2 regions of the Thioalkalivibrio sp. ALJ12 genome follow, and region 1 is predicted to be linked to the other one. Evidence: predicted binding sites of a transcription regulator. Region 1 holds the regulator's gene; the other holds the start of a gene.
The links. Region 1 encodes LexA, which represses DNA repair genes until DNA is damaged. Its sites were predicted from a motif close to TACTGTNNATATNNACAGTA; they were not measured.

Region 1 (4,424 bases):
TGATCCTCGTGTCTACATTTACTGCCGCGATCGCGACCACGCTGACGGTCAGCTCGCTGGATACCGGCATCCAGAATGTCTCCGACCTGGAGGGTCAGCGTATCGCCACCATCGGCGGCTCCAGTGCTGCCGCCTGGCTGAACGATCAGGGCTTTGCCTACCGCGACCACCAGGACCTGACATCCGCCCTCACGGCGGTGGCCGAGGGGCGCGCCGATGCGATGGTCTACGACGCCCCGCTGCTGCGCTACCAGACGCGCGAACACTTCGCCGGCGAACTGGAGGTCCTGCCGGTGGAGTTCCTGCGCCAGGACTACGCCCTCGCCCTGCCCCAGGGCTCGCCCCTGCGCGCCCCGATGAACGTTGCCATACTGGAGATTCTGGAATCCGACGACTGGCAGCGCGTGCTGCGCCGCTATCTCGGCAACTGACCAGCCGGGCGGGGAGTAAAGACATCATGGCTGAAACATTTCTGGTGGCCATCGTCGATCAGGATCGCGAGGACCTGGCGCTGGCGATCGCGGCCGAGGAAGGCGGCGCGGACGGCACGGTGATGCACGGCGCGGGGCTCGGCTTTCCGGACCACATGACCTTTCTCGGCGTGACCTACCAGGGCCGGGAGTCGATCTGCATCTGGGAGCTGGACGAGGAACGCGCCGAGCGCATCGCCCGCCGCCTGAACCTGGAACTGGACCTGCTGCAGCCGTACAACGGCCTGGCCTTCACACTGGATGCCCAGGCCCTGGCGGGCATGCAGTTCGCGGGTACCCCCGCCCAACCCTAAGGAAACACTGATCAATGTACACGCTCGCGTTGGTACCCCAGGTTTTCCGAGACAAGGCGCGGTGCGCAGCCGGTAGTGGTTCTACCGGCAAGGGCCGCAACGCAGGATCGGGGAACCTGGGGTACCAACCCCAAGGGGCTCGGCCGCTTTTGCGCGCGCACCGCGTTGCGGCTCCCTTGTGCAGAATGACTGCACGGCAGTCACCGCGCCTTGTTCGCACGCAAAAGCGACTCGAGCGCGAGCGTGTACATTGATCAGTGTTTCCTAATCTTCTGCGCGAGGAACGCCATGCAATTCGTACTGCTCGCCGCCGTGGTCCCGCGCAACCGGGCCGACCGTGCCATCGAGACCGTGCGCCGCGAGGGCGCCGCCGGCCTGACGCTGCTGGAGGGCCAGGGCATTGCCCAGCTGCGCCGCACACCGATCATGGATCTGAAGGACTCCGCGGCCCGCAACGTGCTGCTAATGGTCCTGGAGGCCAGCCTCGCCGAACGGCTGCTGAAACGCCTGGACGAAGAACTCGCTTTGAGCGAGGTCGGCAACGGCTTCGCGTTCACCCTGCCGATCAAGGACATCGCCGGCATCAAGCCGGAGCAGATCGAGCACCTGCGCAAGACACTGGAGCAGGGCTCGCCTTAGGGAAACACCGATCACGAAGGCGCTTGCCGCTACTTGCCTCGGACTTCGCCACGGAATACTGTATTTATGAACAGTTATCCGTGGAGCACCCGCCGTGTCCCTGACCGCGCGCCAGCAGGCCATCCTCGACTACATCAGCGAGACCGTCGCCACCCAGGGCACGGCCCCAACGCGCAGCGAGATCGCCCGTGCATTTGGTTTCCGCTCGCCCTATGCGGCCGAATGCCACCTGAAGGCCCTGGAGAAAAAGGGCGCGATCGAACTGGTGGGCGGGGCCGCGCGCGGTATCCGCCTGGCCGGTACGCATGCGGCCCGACCGGCCGAACTACCTCTGGTCGGGCGCGTGGCCGCCGGCTCGCCGATCCTCGCCACCGAGCATATCGAACGCCACTACCGGATCGACGACAGCCTGTTCCGGGCCCGCCCGGACTACCTGCTGCGCGTGCATGGAGAAAGCATGCGCGACGCCGGCATCCTCGATGGCGACCTGCTGGCCGTCCGCCAGACCCCGGAGGCCCGCCCCGGCCAGATCGTCGTGGCCCGCATCGAGGACGAGGTGACGGTCAAGCGCTTCGAGCAGGACGGTGCCCGCGTGCGCCTGCTGCCGGAGAACCCCGACTTCGCCCCGATCGAGATCGACCTGGAGCGCCAGGAGCTGGCGATCGAGGGTATCGGGGTCGGCGTACTGCGCGATCTTGAAGCGCAGGGCTAAGCCCGTGCCCGGCATTGATGCCCTGCTCGATCATCCGGCGCTGTGGCGCGGGCGCAGCGCCGCCCCTGCCGCGAATGCCCCGGTCTGGCCGAGTGGTCACCCGGCGCTGGACCGGGCCCTCGGGGGCGGCTGGCCGCGCGGCCAGCTGATCGAACTCCTGGGCTCCCCCTTTGGCTGTGGCGAGACCCGTCTGCTGGTCCCCATGCTCGAGGCCTGCGGTCGCGAGGGGTACTGGATCGCACTGCTGGCGCCGCCCGCCACGCCCTGGCTGCCGGGCTGGCAGCCGCTTGGCATCCCGCCGGAACGGTTGCTGCTGATCCGCACCGAACACAACCGCGACACCCTCTGGGCCGGCGAACAATGCCTGCGCGACCCGGCCTTCGGGGTCCTGCTGGCCTGGCTGGGCGGCCCGGTGGAAACCGCGTTGTTGCGTCGGCTGCGCCTGGCCGCGGCCGAAAGCCAGGCCTGCGCCATCCTGTACCGCCCGCCGCGCGCCGCGGAGCAGCCCTCCCCGGCCCATCAGCGCCTGCGCTGGCAGCCCGCCACCGACGGCCTCGAACTGAACTGCCTGAAGGGCATCGGCGACTGGGCCCGTTCCGGCCAGGCCCTGCACATCCCGGTGCCCTGAGATGGGCCATCCGGAGCGACCACAAGCCGTCCCGCACCCGCGTGCCTCGCGCCCGGCCCGCGCATGGCACCAGGCAGCACTGATTCCGCCCTCGATTGCACCCTCGGAGCATCCAGCGGAGTCCGGCCCTGCCCCACGGGTCGAACCGCGCTCGGCAAACGAACAGTGGATGGCGGTCGAGCTGCCGCATCTGGCGCTGGAGACCCTGGCGCGCGCCGAGGCGGACCGTTCACGGCTGACCGAGCGCCCCCTGCTGGTGGTCGAGGCCGGCGCTGCGCCGCGCGTGCATGCCACCAACCGCGCAGCGCGGCGCGCCGGGGCCCGACCGGGCATGGCGCTGGCCGATGCCCTCGCCATCCTCGACACCCCGGAGCTCGTCGAGCACGACCCGCAGGCCCAGACCGCGCAGGTCAGCATGCTGGCCGGCGTACTGCTGCAGTTCTCCGATCACGTGCACCCGGAGCCGGAGACCCGGCGCATCCTGCTGGAGGTCGGCCGCAGCCGGCGCCTGTTCGGCGGGCTCGCCGCCCTGCGGGAACGGGTACGGGAGACCCTGAAGGGGCTGGGCTTCCACCCGCGCATCGGCGTGGCGCGCAGCCCGGCCGCCGCGCGCCTGCTCGCCACTCTGCGCAACCCCGCGATCCCCGAGGACGCCGAGGCCCTGCGCCGCACCCTGTCACCCGTCCCGCTGGAGGCCCTGCCACTGTCCGCCGCGACTCGGGAGGGCCTGCGGGCCATCGGCCTGCGCCGGCTCGGCGACCTGCTGCGGTTGGCGCGCCCCGAACTCGCGCGCCGTCACGGCCCGGAGTTGCTGGCACTGCTGGATCGGCTGCTGGGGCGGCGCACGGAGACCCTGCCGCGCTTTGACCCACCCCCGGAGCTGGACCTGTCGCTGCGCCTGGAACACGAGATTCACGCGACCGGGGCCCTGGCCTTCCCGCTCAAGCGCCTGCTGCGCCAGGCCGAGGCCCAGCTGCGCGGCCTGAACCGCAGCCTGCAGGGGATGACGCTGGAGCTGAAACACCGCGAGGCGCATTCACGTATTACCTCTACCCGAATAACGCTGGAGCGCGGCGATCCCGGTATCCGTGCGGAGGACTGGCTGCCCCTGTGGCAGACCCGGCTGGAACGCGAGGTCCTGCCCGCCCCGGTCATCGGCCTGCGCCTGCGGGCCACGCGGCTGCTCGACCCGCCCGCGCAGGGCGCCAGCCTGCTGGCCGAGACTCCGGGCCACCCGCCGCCGGATGCACAGTTACCGGCCGTGCTGGCCCGCCTGAGTGCCCGCCTGGGCGAGCAGGCAATCGTCCGGCTGACCGCCAGCGGCATCCCGCGCCCCGAGGCCGCCCAGGGCGCGCAACACGATCTCGACGCGGCGGCCTCGCCTCCGCCGCCGACACCCGCGCAAATGATTTGCGGCACGGCGCTGTGGCTACAGGACCCGCAACCGATCCCGCCCCCACTGCAGGCGCACAGGCTGGGTCGACTGGAGGATGGCTGGTGGGACCGCGGGCAGGATGTGCGCCGCGATTACGCGGTCACGCGCGACCGGCAGGGGCGCAGGCTGTGGCTGTACCGCTGCCTGCGCAGCGGCCAGTGGTTCCGGCAGGGGTACTGGGGGTGACCCGTCAGACGCGGTAGTACTCGCGATACCACTCAACAAA
Region 2 (4,424 bases), on a different contig from region 1:
TCCACCGCATCCGGGCGCGGCAGCAGCGGGGTCACGTCGGCCTCGCGCACTGTGTCGGTCGGGGCCTCGGCGAACAGGGGCAGGGGTTCCTCCACCGCCTCGGTCGCCCAGCGCGCCTGGTGGCGGTTGCCGGCCAGTCCCTTCAGGGCGTCGGCGCGGGCCAGGCGGTTGGCCTGGGCACGGGTCAGGGCGGCGCGGGCGACCAGATCCGGCACGTCCGCGAACGGGCGCTCGGTGCGCGCGGCGACGACGCGCTCGGCCACGGCCCGCGCGAGCCCGCCGACCCGGTTCAGGCCCAGGCGCAGGGCCAGCGCGTCGCTCCCGGCCACCGGCTCCACCGTGCAGTCCCAGTCACTGCAGCGCACATCCACCGGGCGCACCTCCACGCCGTGGCGGCGCGCGTCGGCGACGATCTGTGCAGGGGCGTAGAAGCCCATCGGCTGGCTGTTCAGCAGCGCGCAGGCAAAGATCGCCGGTTCATGGCACTTGAGCCAGGACGAGACATAGGTGATCAGCGCAAAGCTGGCCGAGTGCGACTCGGGGAAGCCGTACTCGCCAAAGCCAAGGATCTGCTTGTACAGCTGCTCGGCGAACTTCTCCGGATAGCCGCGTTGCCGCATCCCGTCCATCAGGCGCTCGCGGTAGCGCGCGAGCTGGCCGGTACGGCGCCAGGCCCCGATCGCGCGGCGCAGCCCGTCCGCCTCGCCGGCGGAGAAGCCGGCCGCGACCATCGCCAGCTCGATCACCTGCTCCTGGAAGATCGGCACCCCCAGGGTGCGCCCCAGCACCCGCCGGATCTCGGGATTCGGATAACGCACCCGCTCCGGGTGGGCACGGCGCTTCAGATATGGGTGCACCATCTCGCCCTGGATCGGGCCGGGGCGCACGATGGCGATCTCGATCACCAGGTCGTAGAAGTTCGCGGGCTTCAGTCGCGGCAGCATGCTCATCTGCGCGCGCGACTCGATCTGGAACACGCCCAGGGTGTCGGCCTTCTGCAGCATGTGGTAGACCGCCGGATCCTCGGCGGGGATGTCGGCCAGACCCCAGTCGCGGCCCCGGTGGCGCGCCATCAGCTCCAGCGCGCGGCGCACGCAGGAGAGCATCCCCAGCGCCAGCACGTCGATCTTCAACAGCCCCACCGCGTCGAGGTCGTCCTTGTCCCACTGGATCACCGAGCGCTCCGGCATCGCCGCGTTCTCGATCGGCACCAGCTCGTCCAGCCGGCCCTCGGCGATCACGAAGCCGCCGGTGTGCTGCGACAGGTGGCGGGGGAAGCCCAGCAGCTCGGCGGTCAGCGCCTGCCACTGTCGGGCCAGGGCACCATCCGGATCCAGCCCGACCTCGCGCAGGCGCTCGGCAGGGATGCCGTCGTCCCACCAGGCGAGGTTGGCGGTCAGCGCATCCAGCCGCGCGCGCGAGATGCCCAGGGCGCGGCCGACGTCGCGCAGGGCGCTGCGCCGGCGGTAGCGGATCACCGTGCAGGCCAGCGCCGCGCGCTCGCGGCCGTAGCGCCGGTAGATGTACTGGATCACCTCCTCGCGGCGCTCGTGCTCGAAGTCGACATCGATATCCGGCGGCTCGCCACGCTCGGCGGAGATGAAGCGCTCGAACAGCATGCTGGAGCGCGAGGGGTCCACCGCCGTGATGCCGAGGGCATAACAGACCGCGGAGTTCGCCGCCGAGCCCCGCCCCTGGCACAGGATCCCGCGACCGCGGGCAAAGCGCACGATGTCGTAGACCGTCAGGAAGTAGGGCTCGTAGCCGAGCTGCGCGATGATTCCGAGCTCGCGCTCGATCTGCTCCGTTACCTTCGGCGGGATGCCGTCGGGCCAACGTCCTCGCGCGCCCTTCAGGGTCTCCTTGCGCAGGTAGGCGGCCGGGCTCGTGTCCCGGGGCAGGGGATCGGTCGGGTAGCGGTAGGTGACCGCGTCCAGCGAGAAGTCGCAGTCCCGCGCGATCCGCACACTGGCCGCGAGCCAGGCGGCGGGATACAGCGCGGCCAGGTCGTCGCGCGGGCGCAGGCAGCGCTCGCCGTTGGGGAAGCGCGACGGGGCCGCCTCGGCAACTGTGGTGCGCAGGCGCAGCGCGGTCAGCACGTCCTGCAGGGCACGCCGGCCGCGAGAATGCATGTGCACATCGCCGCAAGCGACGATCGGGAGTCCCACCGTGTCGGCGAGCTGCTGTGTGCGGGTTGCCAGCGCGGCATCCTCCGGCGTGCGCAGCTGGCTGACCGCCAGATGGGCCTGCCCCGGCGCGGCCCACCCGGCCAGCCAGCGGGCCGCTTCGGCGAGCGTCGGCTCCGCGATCTCGGGCTCGATACGCAGCAGGACGTGCCAGCCGGCACGCGCCTCGGCGGGCAGGGCGTCGAGGTCCGCCTGTGTCAGGTGGTAGTGCCCCTTGTCCGCCGCCCCGCGTGCATGGGTGATCAGCCGGCACAGCGCGGCATAGCCCGCCGCATTGCGCACCAGCAGGGTCAGGGCGGGGCCGTGTGCCAGCTGGAAGGTCGCCCCCAGGATCAGGTGCAACCCGCAGTCCTTCGCCGCCGCGTGCGCGCGGACCACGCCGGCCAGCGAGGCGATATCGGTCAGCGCCAGCGCGCGATAGCCCAGCGCTCGGGCCCGCTCCACCAGCTCCTCCGGGTGCGAGGCCCCGCGCAGGAACGAGAAGTTGCTGACGGCCGTCAGCTCGGCGTACTCCGGTGGTTCGGGGGTAGTGGCATCCATATACTGTTTATATAAACAGTATTACGGGCTGGCAAGAAACCCTGGCTTCGAGCCGGTGCGCCGGCTCCGGTATGGTAGGCCCGCTACCGGCCCATCCCAGTGACGAATCCCCTATGCGCAGCGCCCTCTACAACCTGCTGATCCTGCGTCTTACCTCGCAGTGGTATGCCGAGGTCATGCGGCGGCTGCCGGACGGGACGGCTCTGCTGGACGTGGGCATTGGCACCGCCGGTGCGCTGCTCGCCAATGCCGCCACGGCACGCGAGAAGGGGCTCGTCATCACGGGGATCGATATCGATGCCGACTACATCCAGCACGCCCGGCGAGCCCTGCGCGACTCGCCCCTGGCCGATAGAGCCGAGGCCCGACTCGAATCCATCTACGACCACACAGGTGGCCCGTACGACGCGATCTACTTCTCCGCCAGCTTCATGCTCCTGCCGGACCCCGAGGGCGCTCTGCGCCACTGCCGCAGCCTGCTGAAGCCGGAGGGGAAGGTCTTCTTCACCCAGACCTTCCAGACCCGCCCCTCCCGCTGGATGGAGCGCTTCAAGCCCCTGCTCAAGCGCATCACCACCATCGATTTCGGTCGCGTGACCTACGAAGAAGCGTTTCGGGAACAGGTGGCGGGGGCCGGGTTTGTGATCGACGAGTTCACCACACTCGGACGCCACGGGACGCGCGCCTCCGTCCTTGCCATCGCCCGACCCGCCAGCTCCGCCTGAAAGCACGCCGGTTCGCCGCCGAGGCTGGGACCTACCACTGTAGGAGGCGAGCCCTCTCGCCGATCGGGCATGTCCAGCGCCCCATCGCCCAGAGGGCTGGGCTCCTACGAGAGAAAGCGGCTGTGGCGGCGGGTGAACAATATGGGTGTCCTCTTTCTCGCTTCTCGGGAAGAAGGCGGGTGTCCTTTATGTTGCTTCACCTTCAAAAAAGTACATCTGTGCCCGTCCTCGTCGCTGCTTGACCCATTGGCTGTTATTTCGCAGGCTCGATGTCCATGTCTCGCGCGGTCGGACCGCAAGGAACTGCGTGGGCTTTCAGTCGTGGGGGTGCTGGCCCGGGTTCGAGCGGAGTGTAGAGCAGGCGCCGTTCGCGAATGCTTTTGTGCAAGGGTCTCACGGGCGCTCGCTGCTCGGGATATCGCCCGGCCGAGCGACCAACCGCGTGACGCCCGCCAGGACAGTGCATGACAGAGATGATCTCGCGTAAAGAGGAGGTAACAATGAAGCACTCTTTTGGCTTCGCACTAGTCGCAACGATCTCGTTGATCTCCGGCTCGGCGGCTGCGGAAGATGTCGTGGTGGTCGATCAATCGATTCTGAAGCAAGACGTTCTGGCGGCTCAGGACGCTTGGTGCGAGGCGCTTGTCGATATCAGTACCACCTATGCTGAAAGCGGGCATGAAGCCGCCAAGGCGCTCGCCGCAGACATCATCGACGAAGCATATGCCTACCAGATGGGCACGGTTCTCTTCAAACCCACGCTGGCACAGAAACCGGACACGTTCCGCATGACCCGGGAAGGTGCATTGTCGTACTTCGTGGGGGGCGATTCCTCTTTTCCTGACGACTCCGGGTTTGCTCTCGAGGCCTGGAAGGAGTGCGAACCACAGAATGCCGGAATCTTCATCGATGGCAAGAGCGCGATCACGATGGGGAAGGTGCATTTCGCGGACCAGGATGGAGAGGTTACAAC

Region 2: F467_RS0108645 (error-prone DNA polymerase) is a predicted target of LexA. The motif match lies at 2,728-2,747, and genes of this name have one in related genera.

Annotation. Positions count from the first base shown of each region.
Region 1 is NZ_KB899540.1:178,168-182,591, forward strand. Features, by position in the region: gene F467_RS0111050 (transporter substrate-binding domain-containing protein) at 1-431, shown strand, start outside; gene F467_RS0111055 (hypothetical protein) at 458-784, shown strand; gene F467_RS0111060 (hypothetical protein) at 1,073-1,423, shown strand; gene lexA (transcriptional repressor LexA) at 1,518-2,135, shown strand; gene imuA (translesion DNA synthesis-associated protein ImuA) at 2,140-2,763, shown strand; gene F467_RS0111075 (DNA polymerase Y family protein) at 2,933-4,384, shown strand; gene F467_RS0111080 (NAD-dependent epimerase) at 4,389-4,424, opposite strand, start outside.
Region 2 is NZ_KB899539.1:267,767-272,190, forward strand. Features, by position in the region: gene F467_RS0108645 (error-prone DNA polymerase) at 1-2,726, opposite strand, end outside; gene F467_RS0108650 (bifunctional 2-polyprenyl-6-hydroxyphenol methylase/3-demethylubiquinol 3-O-methyltransferase UbiG) at 2,840-3,451, shown strand; gene F467_RS0108655 (hypothetical protein) at 3,916-4,424, shown strand, end outside.